DNA from 4 places in the Shewanella halifaxensis HAW-EB4 genome. Region 1 is predicted to be linked to each of the others. Evidence: predicted binding sites of a transcription regulator. Region 1 holds the regulator's gene; each other region holds the start of a gene.
What was found. Region 1 encodes LexA, which represses DNA repair genes until DNA is damaged. Its sites were predicted from a motif close to TACTGTATNNNNATACAGTA; they were not measured.
Positions count from the first base shown of each region.

Region 2: SHAL_RS13695 (DNA topoisomerase III) is a predicted target of LexA. The motif match lies at 2,484-2,503, and genes of this name have one in related genera.
Region 3: SHAL_RS12360 (YebG family protein) is a predicted target of LexA. The motif match lies at 1,448-1,467, and genes of this name have one in related genera.
Region 4: recG (ATP-dependent DNA helicase RecG) is a predicted target of LexA. The motif match lies at 2,777-2,796, and genes of this name have one in related genera.

Region 1 is NC_010334.1:309,023-313,969, reverse strand. Features, by position in the region: gene SHAL_RS01325 (ABC transporter permease) at 1-357, shown strand, start outside; gene SHAL_RS01320 (FGGY-family carbohydrate kinase) at 366-2,000, shown strand; gene lexA (transcriptional repressor LexA) at 2,627-3,247, shown strand; gene SHAL_RS01310 (cell division inhibitor SulA) at 3,244-3,780, shown strand; gene coxB (cytochrome c oxidase subunit II) at 4,258-4,947, shown strand, end outside.
Region 2 is NC_010334.1:3,195,452-3,200,398, reverse strand. Features, by position in the region: gene SHAL_RS13710 (SPOR domain-containing protein) at 1-74, shown strand, start outside; gene SHAL_RS13705 (CvpA family protein) at 190-678, shown strand; gene purF (amidophosphoribosyltransferase) at 777-2,291, shown strand; gene SHAL_RS13695 (DNA topoisomerase III) at 2,520-4,556, shown strand; gene SHAL_RS13690 (helix-turn-helix domain-containing protein) at 4,764-4,947, shown strand, end outside.
Region 3 is NC_010334.1:2,865,880-2,870,826, forward strand. Features, by position in the region: gene proQ (RNA chaperone ProQ) at 1-317, opposite strand, end outside; gene msrC (free L-methionine (R)-S-oxide reductase MsrC) at 603-1,061, opposite strand; gene SHAL_RS12360 (YebG family protein) at 1,146-1,436, opposite strand; gene SHAL_RS12365 (paraquat-inducible protein A) at 1,624-2,253, shown strand; gene SHAL_RS12370 (paraquat-inducible protein A) at 2,243-2,884, shown strand; gene SHAL_RS12375 (MlaD family protein) at 2,862-4,947, shown strand, end outside.
Region 4 is NC_010334.1:449,943-454,889, reverse strand. Features, by position in the region: gene SHAL_RS01955 (AMP-binding protein) at 1-1,550, shown strand, start outside; gene SHAL_RS01950 (calcium/sodium antiporter) at 1,729-2,655, shown strand; gene recG (ATP-dependent DNA helicase RecG) at 2,813-4,888, shown strand.

The DNA of each region.
Region 1 (4,947 bases):
TCCAACGAAAAGGCCAGCCGTTTCTCAGGCATTAACACTCAGAAATCTCTGGTGTATGTCTATATCATCTCATCGATTTTATGTTGGCTTGCCGCCATTATTATGATGGCGAAATTCAACTCGGCTAAAGCCGGTTATGGCGAGTCCTATCTCTTGGTTGCTATCTTGGCTTCTGTGCTGGGAGGGATTAACCCAGATGGTGGATTCGGCCGCATTATCGGTATCTTCTTAGCGTTATTGGTATTACAGGCGCTGGAAAGTGGATTGAACTTACTTGGGGTGAGCAGTTATCTCACTATGGCGCTGTGGGGCGGCATTCTCATTGTTTTCATTGCCCTACAAAAGTACAAATCATAGGAGCGAATATGAGCAGTTATTTTATCGGTGTAGATGTGGGTAGCGGCAGTGCCCGCGCTGGCGTATTTGACAGCCAAGGCCGTAAGGCTGGCGAGGCCAAACGCGATATCAGTATTTTTAAACCTAAGGCGCATTTTGTTGAGCAATCTTCCGATGATATTTGGCAGTGTGTGTGTTTGGCGGTGCGTGATGCTATGTCTCAGGCCAATATTGACTCGGTTCAAGTCAAAGGTATTGGCTTTGATGCAACCTGCTCCATGGTGGTTCTGGATAAGCATGGCTTACCGTTAACCGTCAGCCCAACGGGGCGCAGTGAGCAAAATATTGTGATGTGGATGGATCATCGCGCCATTGCTCAGGCCGAGCGCATCAATGCCAGCAAACATCCTGTGCTAGCCTTTGTGGGTAACCATATCTCTCCCGAGATGCAAACACCTAAATTACTGTGGCTGAAAGAAAATATGCCTTCTACCTGGGCAAAGGCGGGTTACTTCTTCGATCTACCAGACTTTCTCACCTGGAAGGCAACCAATGAAAACAGCCGCTCTTTGTGCTCTACCGTGTGCAAGTGGACCTATCTGGGTCACGAAAGTAAATGGGATAAAGATTACTTTAACACCATAGGGTTAGGCGAACTGCTGCAAGATGACGCTCGCATTATTGGTAGCGATATTCGTCCCATGGGCGAGGCTATCGGCAATGGTCTAACGGCGCAGGCCGCAGCCGAGCTAGGACTACTGACAGGCACTAAGGTGGCGACCTCGATTATCGATGCCCATGCTGGCGGGATTGGCATATTAGGTGCGGCTGGAATGAGCGGTGAGGCGGCAGATTTTAATAAGCGATTGGCCTTGATTGGTGGTACATCGACTTGCCATATGGCGGTATCAAAGACCGCTCGCTTTATCGACGGCATCTGGGGCGCATATTATAGCGCAATGATCCCTGGTCTCTGGCTTAATGAAGGCGGCCAATCTGCAACAGGTGTGCTGATTGATCATATTATTAATGCCCATCCTTATAATGCACAGGCCGTTGAGCAAGCTAAAGCGGCTGGGATCACCATCTATCAGCTATTAAACGATCGGTTACTCAATCTTGCCGGAAGCAAGGAAGATATCGCCTTCTTGACTCGTGATCGCCATGTGCTGCCCTATTTTAATGGTAACCGCTCCCCAAGGGCCAACCCGCATTTAACCGGCACCATGACAGGCTTGAGTATGGGCGTCACCTTGGATGATATGGCGCTGCAATATTTAGCCACAGTGCAAGCCATTGCCTTGGGAACACGACATATTATCGAAGAGATGAACAAGTCAGGTTATGCCATCGACACCATCATGGCTTGTGGCGGTGGTACTAAGAATCCAGTCTTTATTCAAGAGCATGCCAATGCCACAGGGTGCGCCATGTTGCTGTCAGAAGAGAGCGAAGCCGTATTATTAGGTTCTGCTATGTTAGGCGCTGTCGCAGGGGGGGGCTTTGACTCTATTCCGGATGCGATGAATGCCATGAGCCGCATCGGTAAAACGGTGACGCCAACGGCCGATAAGAGCAAGCGCTTTTATGATGCGAAGTACCAGGTATTTCAGCAGATGTATGAGGATGATTGTCGCTACAAGGCGATGATGGCAGCGGTATAATACCAACCAGTATAAAGATTTGATCGCTCAGCGAGAGTTTAGCGGCTCTGAGGCAAGGCTGCGAGTGAAGAGCATAGTTATTCTACGTTTAAGCTCCCTCTTGTTCCTTAAGAGTCACAGCATCAGAACCGCTAAAACTCGCCTGTAAGGAGTGTTTTTGGCTGCCTACTTCTGCGTTGAATAAACTCATAAGGGAACAACCATTATGTCATCCATTCGCCTTGAATTAGTTTGCCAAAAACACTCTGAGTAAATCAACTTCTTATACTGATTGGTATAACGCGCCAATAGACATTTGAGTTATGACAATAAAAAATGGTGCCCTATGGCACCATTTTTTATATTTTGTTTAGCCACGCTTAAAATCCTAATTCCCCCCAAAATACTATTTATATTTAAAAACTGAGATTAGAAAATCACAAAGCCAAAACTAGCCATTTCAAACTAAAGGCAATGCAATACACTGATTAGTCACAGATGCCGTCAAAGATTGAGTTTCATATCGCCGGATTTATTTCATTTGAAACTGGATCCCACACTTGCAAAACAATATAACTGGTTATTACTTGCACTCGAAAAATTACTGTATATACTGACAGGTACTGTATAGAAAGACAGGGTTAACCATGAGACCACTTACACCGCGCCAAGCTGAAATTTTAGAGCTAATCAAACGTAATATTGCAGACACAGGCATGCCGCCAACCCGCGCTGAGATCGCAAGACGTTTGGGTTTTAAATCAGCCAACGCTGCTGAGGAGCATTTAAAAGCCTTAGCCAAGAAAGGCTGCATTGAAATTATGCCGGGTACGTCTCGCGGTATTAAGTTAACCCAAGAAAACACCGAAGATGCAGATTTAGGTTTACCCCTTATCGGCCAAGTTGCCGCAGGTGAACCGATTCTTGCTCAAGAACATGTAGAGCAACACTATAAAGTGGACCCAGCCATGTTCAAGCCATCAGCAGACTTCTTACTCAGAGTCCGTGGTGACAGTATGAAGAACATTGGCATACTCGAAGGTGACCTGCTAGCCGTTCATAAGATACAGCAGGCTCGCAACGGCCAAATAGTAGTCGCTCGCGTCGAAGATGATGTTACCGTCAAGCGTTTCGAGAAGAAAGGCAACAAAGTTTTCTTACATGCAGAGAACGAAGAGTATTCACCAATTGAAGTGGATCTAGCGAACCAAAGCTTAAGTATTGAAGGTTTAGCCGTTGGTGTGATCCGTAATGGAGACTGGCAATGAACAAACTGATGGGCACTAGCCCTCGCCACCCAGGACTATGGCAAGATATGCCATCGACTAGCATGGTGAGTAGCGCAGGTAATGAGATCACCACTATGGTGACGCAAACTCAAGGACGTGACGAGCTTAATCAGATTAGTGCTCAGCTTTCACAACTGAGCCAACAAGGCCGTTGGATAGTGCTTATCAGTCCGCCAAATATTGGTTACAAGCAGATGCTAGCCGCTGCAGGCGTTAGAATGGATCGTATTTTACTGGTGCATGCTAAAGATGAAGTGGAAACACTTTGGGCGATGGAAAAAGCATTAATGAGTGGAACCTCTAGTGCAGTGATCACTTGGACTAATTCATTAGATGCGCGTGATAGTCGACGCCTACAAATCGTTGCCAAAAGCGCACGAGCAGCCGGCATTATTATTGAAAATTCGATTGAAAGTGCTAATAAAAATACGAGTAGTCACTTACCAATTTGCACAATGAATATGCAGGATAAGACTTTTGCTCAAGCCGCCCTGTTCGGTGCCGTTCACTAACGGAGCTGTCAGCCCATCTTTCTAATACATTATTTCTTTGCTAAAAACCTAAGGCTCTCAATCGAGAGCTTTTTTATCGCCTATACTAAGCAAATGAATCAAAAAGTGATCTTGATCAATTTTTATTCATCAAGTAAGTTAATAAGTAATAACAACGATATACGTAATAACAACGATATTTTGTTATATCTGAGCGATTTTAGTCGTTGGTCTGGCTCCACGGTTTGAAGCCCAACTGGAAGTTTAGACTGAGATCGACCTGATATATTTCAGCCGTAAGTGCCAACGTGGTTACATCTGCAGTGAACATCACTGAAATACAATAGCCTTTGTCGCAAACCTATTTTTAGCGACTCGATAGGCAAGCCACTCGCGCACTTTGAAGTCATCGTTGCTTTTTTGGGAACTGAAGAGTTTACATAGAGCAGAGACTTACTGTGTGACTCTTCTTTGTCTTGTCGACAGAGGAGAAGTCTAGTGAAGCAATTGTTGTATTGTGTGCTGGCGTTACTATTTTCGCCCGTACTTTTTGCATCAGAAATGCCACTGAATATGACAGAGGGTGTTACGGAGATCAGTGGGCGAATTTACAGCCTTCACATGGTTATTCTGTACATCTGCTGCGCTATTGGCATCGTGGTTTTTGGCATCATGATTTACGCCATGATCAACCACCGCAAATCAAAAGGCGCTGTCGCCGCCAACTTTCATGAAAGTACTAAAGTCGAGATCCTTTGGACTGTAGTACCTTTTATTATTCTTATAGTCATGGCTATTCCTGCAACCAAAACCTTGATTGCAATGGAAGATCCGAGCAACGCCGATCTCACCATCAAGATTACTGGCTCACAGTGGAAATGGCATTACAGCTATTTCGATCAAGATATTGAGTTCTTCAGCCTATTATCGACACCTAGGGAACAGATAATAGGCGATGAAACCAAAGGCGAAAACTACCTGCTAGAGGTTGATAAACCACTGGTTCTACCTATCAACCGCAAAGTGCGCTTCTTAATGACCTCCGAAGACGTTATCCACTCTTGGTGGGTACCCGCTTTTGCAGTCAAAAAGGATGCCAATCCGGGATTTATTAATGAGGCATGGACCCGCATCGACAAGCCCGGCACCTATCGAGGTCAATGCGCCGAGCTCTGCGGTAAAGACCAC
Region 2 (4,947 bases), 2.3 Mb from region 1:
GTATGCAGCGTGATATCGAGAAGTTGACACAGCTAAAAGGCCGAGTGGTTGTATATAACCCCGTAGAAAAATAATTAATCGTGATTGTCTTTGTCTGAGAAAAAGTTATTTCGCCGCGAAAGCGTGAGAAATAACTCTGTCTCTGATAGAATCGCGCCGTCTTAAACCCTATGCTGGATAACCTCTTAAATGGTTTGGATCGATTACGCCATCATTATTGTTATCGGACTATCAACTCTGATTAGTTTGGTCCGTGGTTTTGTAAAAGAGGCCATGTCTCTTGTCGTTTGGTTTGCTGCTTTTTTTATTGCCAGCCAGTTTTACCTCAAACTCGCTACGCATCTGACTCAGATGCAAGATGAATTGGTTCGAAATGGAGTGGCGATAGCCATCTTATTCGTATCAACGCTGATCCTTGGCGCACTCGTTAACTACTTAATCGGTCAATTGGTTTCTAAAACCGGATTATCAGGCACCGATAGAGTGCTCGGCTTATGTTTTGGTGCGCTAAGAGGCGCATTAATCGTGAGCGCGTTACTGTTTTTTATGGATGCTTTTACCGGAGCACCCAACACAGATTGGTGGCAAGATTCTACACTCGTGCCCGAATTTGGAGTTGTGATCCAGTGGTTCTTTGACTACGTGGAAAATACCTCAAGCTTTGTACCCAAAATATAAAATGCACTAAAGCATTACTTGGTTTTAGGTGAGTATTTGTATTCACCTAAAGCAAAAATATTAAATAATAGAACATCTTACAATGAGGAAGCTTACCCATGTGTGGTATTGTCGGAATAGTTGGCCAGTCATCGGTTAATCAAACCATTTATGATGCACTGACTGTGCTCCAGCATCGTGGACAGGATGCTGCTGGCATTGTGACCGTCGATGGCAGTGCGTTTAGGCTGCGTAAAGCCAATGGTTTGGTGAAAGACGTTTTTGAGCCAAAGCATATGCAGCGCCTACAAGGTAATGCTGGCATAGGTCACGTGCGTTACCCTACTGCAGGAAGCTCTAGTGCTTCTGAAGCTCAGCCATTTTATGTTAACTCTCCTTTCGGTATTTCATTAGCGCACAATGGTAACTTAACCAATACGGTTGAGCTGCATGAGCGTTTAGTGAAGCGGCGCCGTCATGTTAATACGACTTCAGACTCGGAAGTGCTACTTAACTTACTCGCCGATGAACTGCAACAGAGCACATCAGATGATTTGTCAGCAGATGATGTGTTTAACGCAGTGGTTAAGGTACACGATATTACTCGTGGCGCTTATGCGGTTGCAGCCATGATTATTGGTCAAGGCTTAGTTGCATTTAGAGATCCCTTTGGTATTCGTCCGCTAGTGCTAGGTAAGCATGAAACGGCAACGGGCACCGAGTATATGATTGCATCGGAAAGTGTCGCCCTAGATGCAGTTGGTTTTGAGGTTATGCGCGATGTCGCGCCGGGTGAAGCGGTTTATATCACCCTCGACGGTGAACTTTATACACGCCAATGTGCTCACTCGCCAAGCTACTCTCCTTGTATTTTCGAATTCGTTTATTTTGCTCGTCCAGACTCGACGATTGATAACATCTCTGTTTATAGCAGTCGCGTCAATATGGGAACCATGCTGGGTGAAAAGATTAAGAGAGAGTGGGAAGATCATGATATCGATGTCGTGATCCCTATTCCTGAAACCTCATGTGATATCGCGCTCGAGATCGCGCGTCACATGGATCTACCTTATCGCCAAGGTTTCGTTAAGAACCGATATATCGGTCGTACCTTTATCATGCCGGGCCAGCAAGAGCGCAAGAAGTCAGTGCGCCGTAAGCTAAATGCGATTAAAGCCGAATTTGAAGGTAAGAACGTGTTACTGGTTGATGACTCCATTGTTCGTGGTACGACTTCTGAGCAGATCATCGAGATGGCACGTGACGCCGGTGCCAAGAAAGTATATTTCGCGTCAGCAGCACCTGAAATCCGCTTCCCGAATGTGTACGGTATCGATATGCCAACCACTAACGAATTGATTGCTCATGGTCGAGATGTTGAAGAGATCAATGCGTTGATTGGTGCCGACGGCATGATTTTCCAATCACTGCCGGATTTAATTGAAGCGGTACGTAAAGAAAATCCAGCGATTAAGCGTTTTGAAACCTCAGTATTTGACGGTAAATATGTCACCAATGACGTGAATCAAGAGTACTTAGATTACATCACGCAGTTGCGTAACGATGATGCCAAAGCCAATCGTAGCAAAGATATTGGCACTAACTTAGAGATGCATAACGTCTGCCATCCTTAAGTTGCTAAAGCCCCATGAAACAAGCCGAGCAATAGCTCGGCTTTTTTAGCGCTAGCATTTGTGTTTAAAGTGCCAAGTGGGAATGCTTCTTTGCAAAATAGACACTCATTGAGTAAAACCTAGTCACTTCGCTGGTAAATAGCCTCGACCGTTCGGCTTTCATTTGCACCCTTTAGCGCTTCAAGGTACAGTTACTGTTAATTTATACAGTAATCCTAATTCTTGCTGATGATCTTATATATTGCTGAAAAACCTAGTCTTGGTAGAGCCATTGCCGATGTATTGCCTAAGCCTTTAAAGAAAGGTGACGGGTTTATTCGCGCTGCAAATGGCGATTGTGTCTCTTGGTGCGTCGGCCATCTACTTGAGCAAGCTGAGCCTGATGCTTATTCGCCTGAATACAAGTCATGGAAGTTTGAACATCTACCGATCGTGCCTGATAACTGGAAGATGAAACCCAAATCTAAGATGCGTGGCCAGATTGCAGTACTTAGAGGCCTAGTTAAAGAGGCGACTCAATTAGTGAATGCTGGCGATCCAGATAGAGAGGGGCAGCTTTTGGTCGATGAGATCATCGCCCATCTCGGGGTTAAAGGGGCTAAGTTACAAAATGCGCAGCGCTTGTTGATCAGCGATTTAAATCCTCAAGCAGTAAAAAGAGCATTAGGACAGTTGCGCTCAAACCGCGAATTTATTCCCCTTTCGACTTCAGCGCTTGCGCGTTCCCGCGCCGATTGGCTCTATGGTATGAACATGACCCGTGCTTATACCATCCAAGGCCGTAAGGTGGGTTACCAAGGCGTGCTGTCTGTTGGGCGGGTGCAAACCCCGGTGCTGGGCTTAGTGGTGCGCCGCGACGGTGAAATTGCCGAGTTTGTCTCTAAACCTTTTTATGAAGTGTTTGCGCATCTGGCTACCGACAACCAAGAGCGCTTTAGCGCCAAATGGCAACCGAGTGAAGCCTGTCTGCCCTATATGGATGAAGAGGGGCGGGTACTATCAAAAGGGTTGGCGCAAAATGTGGTGGGTCGCATTAACGGCCAACCTGCCACGGTAGAAAAGGTAACCGCTCAAGATAAGAAGCAGAATGCGCCTTTGCCTTATAGCTTATCGGCACTGCAGATTGATGCCGCTAAGCGCTTTGGTATGAGCGCAAAAGCTGTGCTCGATACCTGTCAGTCGTTATATGAGAAGCACAAACTTATCACTTATCCCCGCTCAGATAGTCGTTACCTGCCAGTTGATCAACACGGGCTAGCCCCAAGTGTTATTCGCGCGGTGCTTAGCGGCGCGAGTGAATTGGTGTCTAGTTGCGATGAGCCTAATGCCAAACTTAAGTCTAAGGCGTGGAACGACAAGAAAGTCGACGCCCACCATGCGATAGTGCCTACCGAAAAAACAGCTAATTTATCTAACCTTAGCCAGGCTGAGAAGCAGTTATATCTGCAAATTGCACGTCAGTACTTGATGCAGTTTTATCCGGCTTATCTTTATAAAGAGACCCAAGTTGAGATCATCATTGCTGGTGGTTTATTTAAAACTAAGGCTAAGCAAGAGGTGGCGTTAGGTTGGAAGCAACTCCTTAAGCTGTCAGCAAAAGCAAGCCAAGAAAAGAGTTCGAGTGAAAAGTCACAAACTGATGATGACGAGCATCTAGCTAATATTCCAGCCCTCAAAAAAGGCCAAATTCTGCTGTGTGAACGCGGTGAGTTATTAGAGAAAAATACCCAACCACCAAAGCACTTTACCGATGCGACATTACTGGGCGCGATGACCGGGATCAGTCGTTATGTTACCGATAGTGAAATTCGTAAAATCTTAAAAGACACCGACGGCTTAGGGACTGAAGCGACGCGGGCTGGAATTATTGAGCTGTTATTTAAGCGTAACTATTTAACTCGTCAAGGTAAGTCTATTTTGGCCACAGAGGTGGGTAAAGGCTTAATTTACAGCTTACCCCAAAGTGCGACGACGCCGGATATGACAGCACTTTGGGAAAATAACCTCGATGCCATAAGCCGTAAAGAGGCTAAATATCAGAGTTTTATGGACCCTTTGGTCAACTCTCTGCAAGGGTTGATTGAACAAGCGGGCTCGCAACTGCCCACATCATTGCAAGGGGTTAAGTCTCCAGATGGCGGCTTTAAAAAACGTCGCTATTCCGGCAAAAAGAGTACGACCACGACAAAATCGGCTATCGCCAATAAAACACCAGCTAAAAGAGCGAGCACGGCTATGACTAAGACAAAGAAAGCGACTTCCTAAATCATCAGCTTGAGTTCTTGTTTAGTAACTTTCAATTGTCTACCGCAGCCCTGTAGGTTAACTTTGTTGCTCAGTATAGTAATGACTGAGTATGCCAATGACTTAGCTAAGCAATGGATTAGCTTGGCAATGAATTGGTGGCCAATGGCTTGGTTTGAAATAAGCAGACTATCAATAGCAAACGGGTGAATAATAGGGATTAGGCTGATGTTTGATTGGGTCGAAAAAATTGCCTTTAACGAGGCCAGTCCATTAACGGTGCAGGCTCAAGATACACAGTTTGGCTTTCATCGTAAAAAGCCTGCGGTGATGGAGCACAGTCATTGGCATGGTCATATTGAAATTAATTACCTGTTTGATTGCTCAGCCGACTATCTGATTAATGGCCAAG
Region 3 (4,947 bases), 2.6 Mb from region 1:
CTCTCTTTAAGTGTAGCTGCCGCGTGATCAATGTGCTCTTGCTCTAGTTCACCACAAGCGTTACCGTCTAAATCAATACGCTGTGCGCCTGCTTTAACGCACTTTAGGTAGCGCCAGCTACTAGTGTATCTTCTTAACGCGATTCTGAGCTGAGTTTTACTGACTTTAGAATCATCAGCTAACCTTTCCGCTAAATCTTGAAACAACCCAATTTTTAATGGCTTAGTTTCACCTTCAGCTATAAAGCATAAAGGAAATGTTTCGTACAAATACGCAAGAATAGCGTTGGTATCGGTCAACTTTTCTGTTGATTCCATCTTTACTTCCACAGTTTAAAAAAGGGACACCACCGACAAGCTTTATCACTCGCATCAGTTAAGTGTCGTTTATATTTGTCTGATCTGTGCATAAAGAACAAATGAAAAATCGTTAACATTTGTTTTTATACCTAAAATCAAACCTACCTTAGCAATAATAAAAGACAAACTCTAAGCATTCATTTCTTGAATGTAAATGTGTTTATTTTTTTCATTACCCAAACCGCTTATTATAGAGAGGCTTCAAATGATTGCGACCTCCAATTAGCGATAATTGGTCGTAGATTAACCAAATAGGCAAAATTCGAGACTTTTTACCAAAGTTTCGACGCCTTGTTGATCAATTTCACTGAATCTTGATAACGACGGGCTATCAATATCGAGTACACCTATAACAGATCCATTTTTCCGTAAAGGCACAACTAATTCTGAGTTGCTAGCACTATCACATGCGATGTGACCCGCAAACTGGTGAACATCGCCAATTCGTTGTGTTGAATTTAATGCCACAGCGGTGCCACAAACACCTTTGCCTACAGGAATTCGAGAGCAAGCTAACTTACCTTGAAATGGCCCTAATACTAACTGATCATTTTTCAATAAATAGAATCCAACCCAATTGAGATCATCGAGGCTGTCATTTATCAGTGCTGAAAAATTGGCCAGTGCTGCAATAGTGTCATCTTCATCTGCAAACAATGCCTGCACCTGACGATTCAACGTGTCGTAAAAAGCGTCCACCATTAATAGTTCATAACAGTTTTATCTAAAAACAAAAATACAATCACAGCATTCTAACAACAAATCGATGTACATGAACAAGGAGTTTTATTTTTCTGCTTTTTCCTCGCTCTTTTTAGCTGTTTTCTTAACCGCTACTTTTTTCTCTAGTGAACCACCTTTAAGCAACACCTGTAGATCCTCTTTATTCTCGGCCAAGAAGAAGGCTAACTTTTCGATATTAACCTCCTCCAAGCCTAGATCACTCTTACTTAAAAACGGGATCAGGTTGTCTGCGATATCTAGCATCTTATCGTAGGCATCAGCCTCCTTTTTAGATGTAAAAGTCATCTTTTCAACCCCTTCTCTAACGACTACAAATTGAGTTACAACGGCCATATCCAACCTCACACTGTTTTTATATACAGTAAAGAGTCTCATAGATTGAACTTCTTATGCAAGTTTTCTTGAATATCTGATAAACTTATTCGGTTAATGGCACTGTATTTTCAATCGCATACGTGAAATGACTCACCTTGCGTACTTGATTAACCGTTTATATTGCAAACTTGGATATTGAAAACAGATGGCAATGGAAGCAGTAGATAATAGTATTACTTTGTGTCAGTCCTGCGACTTAGTCATTAGGAAGCGAGCACTGCCAACAGGCGTACGTGCTATATGTCCTCGGTGTCACACCCCTCTTTACGATACGCCATACTGTTCAATAAACGGTATGTTAGCTCTGTGTTTAACTGCGATTTTCTTTTTCGCACCAGCCAATTTATTCCCAGTATTGGAATTAGAGTTCTTAGGCAGTATGAGAACTACGACTGTTATAGAGGGAGCGCTATCTGTCTATCATCAAGGGTATTGGTTAGTGGGTATCGCCGTTTTAACCTCTGCTGTGATTGCGCCAGGCCTGTTACTACTCTCAATACTAATGCAAATATTAATCATAAAGTATGGGCTAAACTCCCCTTCCCTAAGGACGGCATTCAAGCATGCGTTAAAAATACAAGGGGTACTCACTCAGCTCACCATGTTGGAAATTTTCGTGATTAGCTTCTTAGTGGCCGCTTTTAACTTAGCCGACTTTGCCACAGTTTCTTTTGGTTTCGGCACGTTCTGCTTTACTATGCTATTTATTATGACGTTATTTCTGATGCGGGAGTATGACTTAGAACATATGTGGAGTTACCTTGATGAGCGATAAACAGTCAACGGTGCTAGGCAAAGATATCGGCCTCACCTCATGCCCAACATGCCATAAAGTGACCTGCGCTAAATCGACCCATTGCAGTCGCTGTGATGCTCCGCTGACTGTCAGAGACTATTCTAGTGTACAAAAAAGCTGGGCACTGCTCATAACCGCTACGATTTTGTTGATCCCAGCCAACGTTTACCCGATTTCCACCTTAACCAATCAAGGACGGGTTACTCAGGATACTATCTTTTCTGGCATTGCCCACTTAGTCAAAACCGATATGATCCCAATCGCGATCATACTATTTGTCGCCAGTATCTTGGTGCCCATCCTCAAAATTGTTGGCTTAACGATTTACCTGTCGGCAATCAGTTTTAAATTGCCTATCTCTAAAAAAAGATTAATGACGGGGTTTCACATAATCGAATGGATAGGCCGCTGGTCTATGTTAGACCTTTTCGTTATCTCTCTTACCGTTGCTGTCGTCAATATGGGACAGCTATTAGACGCTAAGCCGGCTCCCGCCGCCACAGCGTTCGCCTTAGTAATTTTACTCACGCAGTTAGCTGCAAAAGTCATAGATACCCGTTTACTCTGGGATAGATTGGAAGCAAAAGATGACTCAAGTACAAACGCCTAAAATCGTAAAGAAAAAACTATTTTCACCGATTTGGTTATTACCCATTATCGCCCTCGCACTAGGAGCGTGGCTCGGAGTGAAGAGCATACGCGAATCAGGCATTGAGGTGACGATTCACTTTCCTAGCGCAACAGGCATGGACATAGGTAAAACTCTGGTTAAGTATCAGGGACTGACTGTTGGTAAAGTTGTCGATATGAGTATCGACGATGACCTTCAAGGGGTAAATGTTGACGTTATCATGGATTATCGTGCCGCCCCCTTTGTTAATGAAGGCACAAAGTTTTGGCTGGTAAAACCGAAAGCGACTATCACGGGTATTGAAGGCCTAGATACACTTTTCTCGGGTAATTATATTAGTATTTTACCCGGCAAGGGTGGTTCAAGGTCCTTTTTTGAAGCCGAAACAACCGCCCCCGTCATTACACCCGGTGTTAAAGGCCTTACTGTTCATATCACATCAGACAAATTAGGGTCACTCGATGTTGGCTCTCCCGTGTTTTATAGACAAATTCCTGTCGGCCAAGTCATAGGCTACCATCTTGCAAATGCTGAACAGATCCTCGTAACGGCTTTTATTCAAGAGCAATATGCTGAACTGGTTAAAGTTGATTCTCAATTTTGGAATGTATCGGGGATCAGCATCGATGCATCACTATCAGGCGTTAAGGTCAGCAGTGAGAGTTTGGCATCGATACTTGCAGGTGGAATTAGCTTTAGCTCTAACACCTTATCTGATCCCGCCGAAAACAAGCACGAGTTCACTTTATATGACAGCCAAGACGATGCGTTAGGTGGATTAAAATTCAAACTAGTTGCAAGTGGCGTCGAAGCCGTATCTCAAAATACCGCAATCGTTTATCGAGGGATCCAGATAGGTCAGATAACGCATAAATCATTGAGCGATGATGGGGTGACTTTATCTGCAATAATCGATAACACCTATAAAGAATTACTCACTGAGAGCGCTGATTTTTGGTTAGAGGGCGCCGATATTTCTCTATCAGGTATAAAACACCCTGAACGTTTAATCACAGGTAGTGTCATTAACTTCATTCCTGGCACTGGCCCGGCAAAACAGCAATATACCTTATTAACTGAGGCTCCAGATCCAAAGAACAGCAGCAAACTGCTAATTACTCTGCACTCTGATACAAACCCAGGTGTCAGCGCCGGAGCCGAAATTCGCTATAAGCAAATAAAGATAGGTCATGTGCTATCAAGCAAGCTAAACAGCACGTTTACTCAAGTCGAATATCAGGCAGAAATCGATGCCGACTTTGCGAGTCTTGTCAGCGGAAATAGCCATTTCCTCGCGGAATCGGCGCTAACTATAGATGCTAACCTCGATGGAGTTAAAGTCAGTACCCGCGATTTAACGACCTTGACTAGCGGCGCTTTAAGCCTAGTAAGAGGAACCAACAAAGCATTAGCAAAGAGCGGTGACTCACTTTATGTATTCGCCAGTGCCAAGGACGCGACGTCTTTTTTCAATAATCAAAACCTTGTAAAAAAACGTCTCTACAATCAGGATGCAGCAGATCTATCCGCAGGCTCCCCTATCTATTATAAAAAAATGCAGATAGGCCAAGTAACGGCGGTTGAGTGGCAAGCCAAAAATAATAACTTTGCTATCGATATTGCTATCGAGCGAGGCTTTAAGAGCTTACTCACAGAACAAACGGTCTTTTGGCGTAACAGTGCATTGTCAATCAATGCCAGTTTAAGTGGCATTGAAGTCGAAGTCGCCCCATTAATGGGTGCGTTAAAAGGCGGTATAAGCCTTGGCCTGCTCGACGGAAATCAAATTGCGAATGGAACATCGCTTTATGAGAGCAGGTTTCTTGCACTCAGTCAGGCTCAATCAATCACGCTCACCTTTCCTGCGACCGTAAAGTTGGCAAGCAAAGCCGCTATTCGGTATTTAGGACACAAAGTCGGTGAGGTAGAGTCCGTCACCTTAGCCGATAATTTGAAGCAGTTAGATGTGACAGCCTATTTATATGGTGAATATGCCACTAACTTTAATCAAAAAGATGCCTCCTATTCAGTTGTCGATGCCG
Region 4 (4,947 bases), 140 kb from region 1:
TTACTTGGCGCGATGTGCAAACCAAGATGCAGCAGATTGCAGGCGCACTGAGACATCTAGGCCTTAACCCTGGTGATAAGATTGCCGTGCTGTCTAAAAACTGTGCAGAGTGGTTTATTACCGATCTCGCCCTGATGCACGGTGGTTATATTAGTGTGCCTATCTACCCTACCGCCAATGCTGACACCATTCGCTACACCTTAGAACACAGTGAATCTAAGGCGATTTTTATCGGTAAGCTAGATTATTGGGCCGACCAAGAAGCAGGCGTCGGCGGTGATATCCTGCGTATCGCCATGCCTTACGACACGATGCCGTCTCAGTACCACTGGGACAAAATGCTAACCTTAGGTCAACCACTAATCGATGCCCCTCTACCGACTGCCGAGCAGGTGATGACCATCATCTACACTTCAGGCTCAACCGGTAGGCCTAAAGGGGCTATTCAAAATTTTGCCAGCTATGTCTGGACCTGCACCGCCGTAGTGCGCGACCTTAAAACTGGTGTTGAAGATAGATTGCTTTCTTATCTTCCACTGGCACACATTACCGAGCGTGTGGCGATTGAAGGTTCATCCTTCTACTCAGGTAGCAGCGTCGCCTTTGTAGAGAGCCTAGATAGCTTCGTTGCCGATGTACAGCGCGCAAGACCAACGGTGTTCTTCTCGGTGCCACGCCTGTGGAGCCTATTCCAAAAGAACATTATCGACAAGATTGGCTACAGCAAACTCAACTTTTTGCTTAAAGTGCCGATCATTAGTGGCATAGTAAAACGTAAAATCCATCAAGGTTTAGGCTTAGAGCATTGCCACCTGCTTGGTTCTGGCTCTGCACCAATCCCACCATCGCTCGTTGAGTGGTACCACAAGATAGGGCTCGATATCAGCGAAGCCTGGGGCATGACAGAAAACTGTGCCTACTCAATTATCAACTATCCGTTTGATCCCCGTAAAATTGGCTCGGTTGGTCGCGCGATAGAAGGCTGTGAAGCCAAGTGTTCGGATGTTGGTGAACTGCTAGTTAAGAGCCCAGGCTTGATGCAAGGCTATTACAAGCAGGAAGAAGAGAGCGCTAAGTGCTTCGATAAAGAGGGTTTCTTTCACACTGGTGACTTATGCACTATCGATGATGAAGGCAATGTCAGCATTACTGGCCGTGTTAAAGACAACTTCAAAACATCGAAAGGTAAGTATGTGGCTCCAGTGCCTATTGAGCGCAAACTAGCACAAGATCCTCACATCGAGATGCTCTGTGTTATCGGCTCAGGTTTACCGCACCCTATCGCCTTAGTTCAGCTCTCTGAAGGTGCCGCGGTTCAACCAAGAGAAGAGGTAAGGCTTTCTCTCAAAAACACCATAGATTCGGTCAATCCACACCTTGAATCCCATGAGACTGTCGATGCTATTGTTATCGTCACTGAAGCTTGGGATGTCGAGAATGACGTGTTAACACCGACCCTGAAAATTAAACGCCATGTACTGGAGAAGAAGTTTAGCGACAAGGTCGATGGCATCCGTGGTGGCAAGGTCTGTTGGGAAGATGAAATCTAGCAATTACTAGCGATTTCCCCCATAAACGGTACACTTTTCAGTGTGCCGTTTTTTATTTAGAGCAAAAATCACCCAATTAACTAAATTTAATGGTGGATGAACAGTTTTTGATTGCGCAATTTTTGAAAAAAACTATTCTTGCCATCCTTTCAAAGAAATCCAATTTATAGAGTTGATCATGTTTATTTTATTGTCGATACTCGGCGGTTTTTTAATTCTGACTGTAGGTGCTGAAGCCTTAGTTAGAGGTGCAAGCCAAATAGCACTGAGATTGGGGCTTACGCCTCTGCTCATCGGCCTGACTATTGTTGCCTTTGGTACCAGTGCACCAGAGCTTGCTGTTAGTGTTAAGTCTGCGATTGCCGGTAATAGCGGTATCGCTTTGGGTAACGTGATTGGCTCAAACATCGCTAATATTGGCCTTATTTTAGGTATCACTGCACTTATTCGCCCAATTAAGATTGAGTCACAAATGGTACGCCGCGATATTCCTATCATGATTGCTGCGTCACTACTGTTTTGGAGCCTATTACTCGATGGTGGCTTGAGCTTCTGGGATGGTGCGATTCTATCTGCGTTGCTTGTCGCTTACTTAACCTTCAGCTACTTAACCGCAGAAAAACAAACTGACGACGATATTGAAGATGCTCAGCAAAACCCAATGCTATCAGTATTGTTTATTGTTATCGGTATTAGCATGCTTGTGGGCGGTGGTATTTTATTCGTTGACGGCGCAGTCGCTATGGCAAAATCATTCGGCATTAGCGAAGTGATTATCGGTTTAACGATTGTTGCGATTGGTACCAGCATGCCAGAGCTTGTCACCTCGATTGTGGCAGCGCTTAAAGGCCAGAGTGATATTGCAATTGGTAACGTTGTTGGCTCAAATATCTTCAACGTACTCGGTATTCTAGGTGTAACAGCGCTAATTCACCCGATTATTGGCAGTGAAATTAGCAACCTAGATTGGGCTGCTATGATTGCCCTAGCGGTGTTATTGCTACCTTTTGCTTACACCGGCCTGCGCATTGGACGCCGTGAAGCGAGTTTATTGATTGCAGGCTATGTAGCCTATATCGGCTATATCGTTTCACAAGCCGTTTAATTAGCGACGCCCCAGAAATTGCTTAAATGAATAGGCCTAACGTGCAAATTATACGTTAGGCCTTTTTTGTTTTATATACACTGTTATCATCAGATTTGCGTAAACCGATATCTCTGATAATATATGTATAAATTTACAGTGTTTGAGTGCTAACCGTTTGCAAAGACTCGATCTTGTTCCTATAACAGATCTTAAGGGCGTCGCCAACAAGATGGCCGAGAGATTAGCCAAGCTGAGTATAACAACAGTGCAAGACCTGTTGTTTCATCTGCCGCTTCGCTATGAGGATCGCACTCAAGTCTACCCAATTGCCTCGCTTTACCCGGGCAGTTACGGCACCATCGAAGCCGTTATTCAATCAAGCCAGATTATTCAAGGCCGTAAGCGCATGCTGACCTGCACGGTGCGCGATGATACTGGCAGCTTAACTCTGCGCTTTTTTAATTTCTCTGTCGCGCAGCGCAACGGCCTAGAGATAGGTATGACCATTCGTGCCTATGGTGAAATTCGCCGCGGTAAGCATTTTGCAGAGATCATTCATCCAGAATACAAGTTGATCTCCCCTGGTGAAGATCTGCAGCTGAGCGACACATTGACGCCGGTTTACCCCACGACCGAGGGCCTAAAACAAGCAAGCTGGATTAAGCTCACCGAGCAAGCACTTGCCATGTTAGACAATGGCGGCTTACAAGAATTACTGCCGCCAAACCTGCAGCCAAATAACTTGGATTTAAAGCAAGCGTTGCAAATCCTGCATCGACCTAATAATCAGGTGTCGCTATTTGAGCTGGAGCAAGGCACTCATCCGGCGCAGCAACGCCTGATTCAAGAAGAGTTACTGGCCCACAACTTGAGTATGTTACGCCTACGTCAGCGTAGTAACCGCGACAAAGCAGTCAGCATGCATGCCACGGGGCAGTTACTCAATCCGTTTTTAGCCTCGCTCCCCTTTAAACCTACTGGGGCGCAGCAACGAGTGGTTGCAGATATAACCCAAGATTTAGCTAAGCACGAGCCGATGATGCGCCTAGTACAAGGTGATGTGGGTTCAGGTAAGACCTTGATTGCAGCCCTTGCGGCACTGCAAGCGATAGAAAGCGGTTACCAAGTGGCCATGATGGCGCCAACCGAGCTATTGGCCGAGCAACACGCGCTAAACTTTAGCAGCTGGTTTGAACCATTAGGCCTTAAAGTCGGCTGGCTTGCAGGTAAGTTAAAAGGTAAGGCCAGAGCCCAGTCGTTAGCCGATATTGAATCAGGCGATGCCCACATTGTCATAGGTACCCATGCTATTTTCCAAGAGCAAGTGGTGTTCAACAAGCTGGCACTGATTATTATCGATGAGCAGCATAGGTTTGGCGTACATCAACGCTTAGGTCTGCGAGAAAAAGGCATCAGCCAAGGCTTTCATCCTCACCAGTTAATTATGACCGCGACTCCCATTCCGCGCACGCTCGCCATGACGGCCTATGCCGATCTCGATACCTCGATTATCGATGAACTTCCACCGGGAAGAACGCCGGTTACCACAGTTGCAATTTCCGAGCAGCGTCGAGATGAGGTGATCGATCGAGTCAGACAAGCCGCCATTAACGACAAGCGCCAAACTTACTGGGTATGCACCTTAATCGAAGAGTCTGAAGTACTCGAATGCCAAGCTGCAGAAGACACGGCAGAAGAACTTAAACGCGTTCTGCCCGAGTTAAAGGTTGGCTTAGTTCATGGTCGTATGAAGCCTGCGGAGAAGCAGCAGATCATGGCCGACTTTAAAGCAGGTGAGCTAAATCTATTAGTTGCCACTACAGTGATTGAGGTCGGTGTTGATGTGCCCAATGCCAGTTTGATGATCATCGAAAACCCCGAACGTTTAGGCTTAGCACAGCTGCATCAGCTTAGAGGCCGCGTTGGCCGTGGCGCAGTGGCCAGCCACTGCGTGCTGCTATACAAGCCGCCGCTATCTGCAACAGCCACCAAGAGGCTCGGCGTACTCAGGCAGAGTAATGACGGCTTTGTGATTGCTCAGCAAGACTTGGAGATCCGTGGACCAGGTGAAGTATTAGGCACCAAACAGACTGGCATCGCCGATATGAAGATTGCCGACCTGATGCGCGATGAAGCCCTTATTCCTCATGTGCAGAAACTGGCTGCACATGTTATGCAGCAGGCACCTACGAGTGTCGATGCCATTATTGAGCGCTGGCTTGGCGATAGAGAGCAATTCGTACAAGCGTAAAGTGCTAATTTTGCCGCTTTTTGAAATTAAATATTCTTAATAGAGCTTCTGCCTATAGA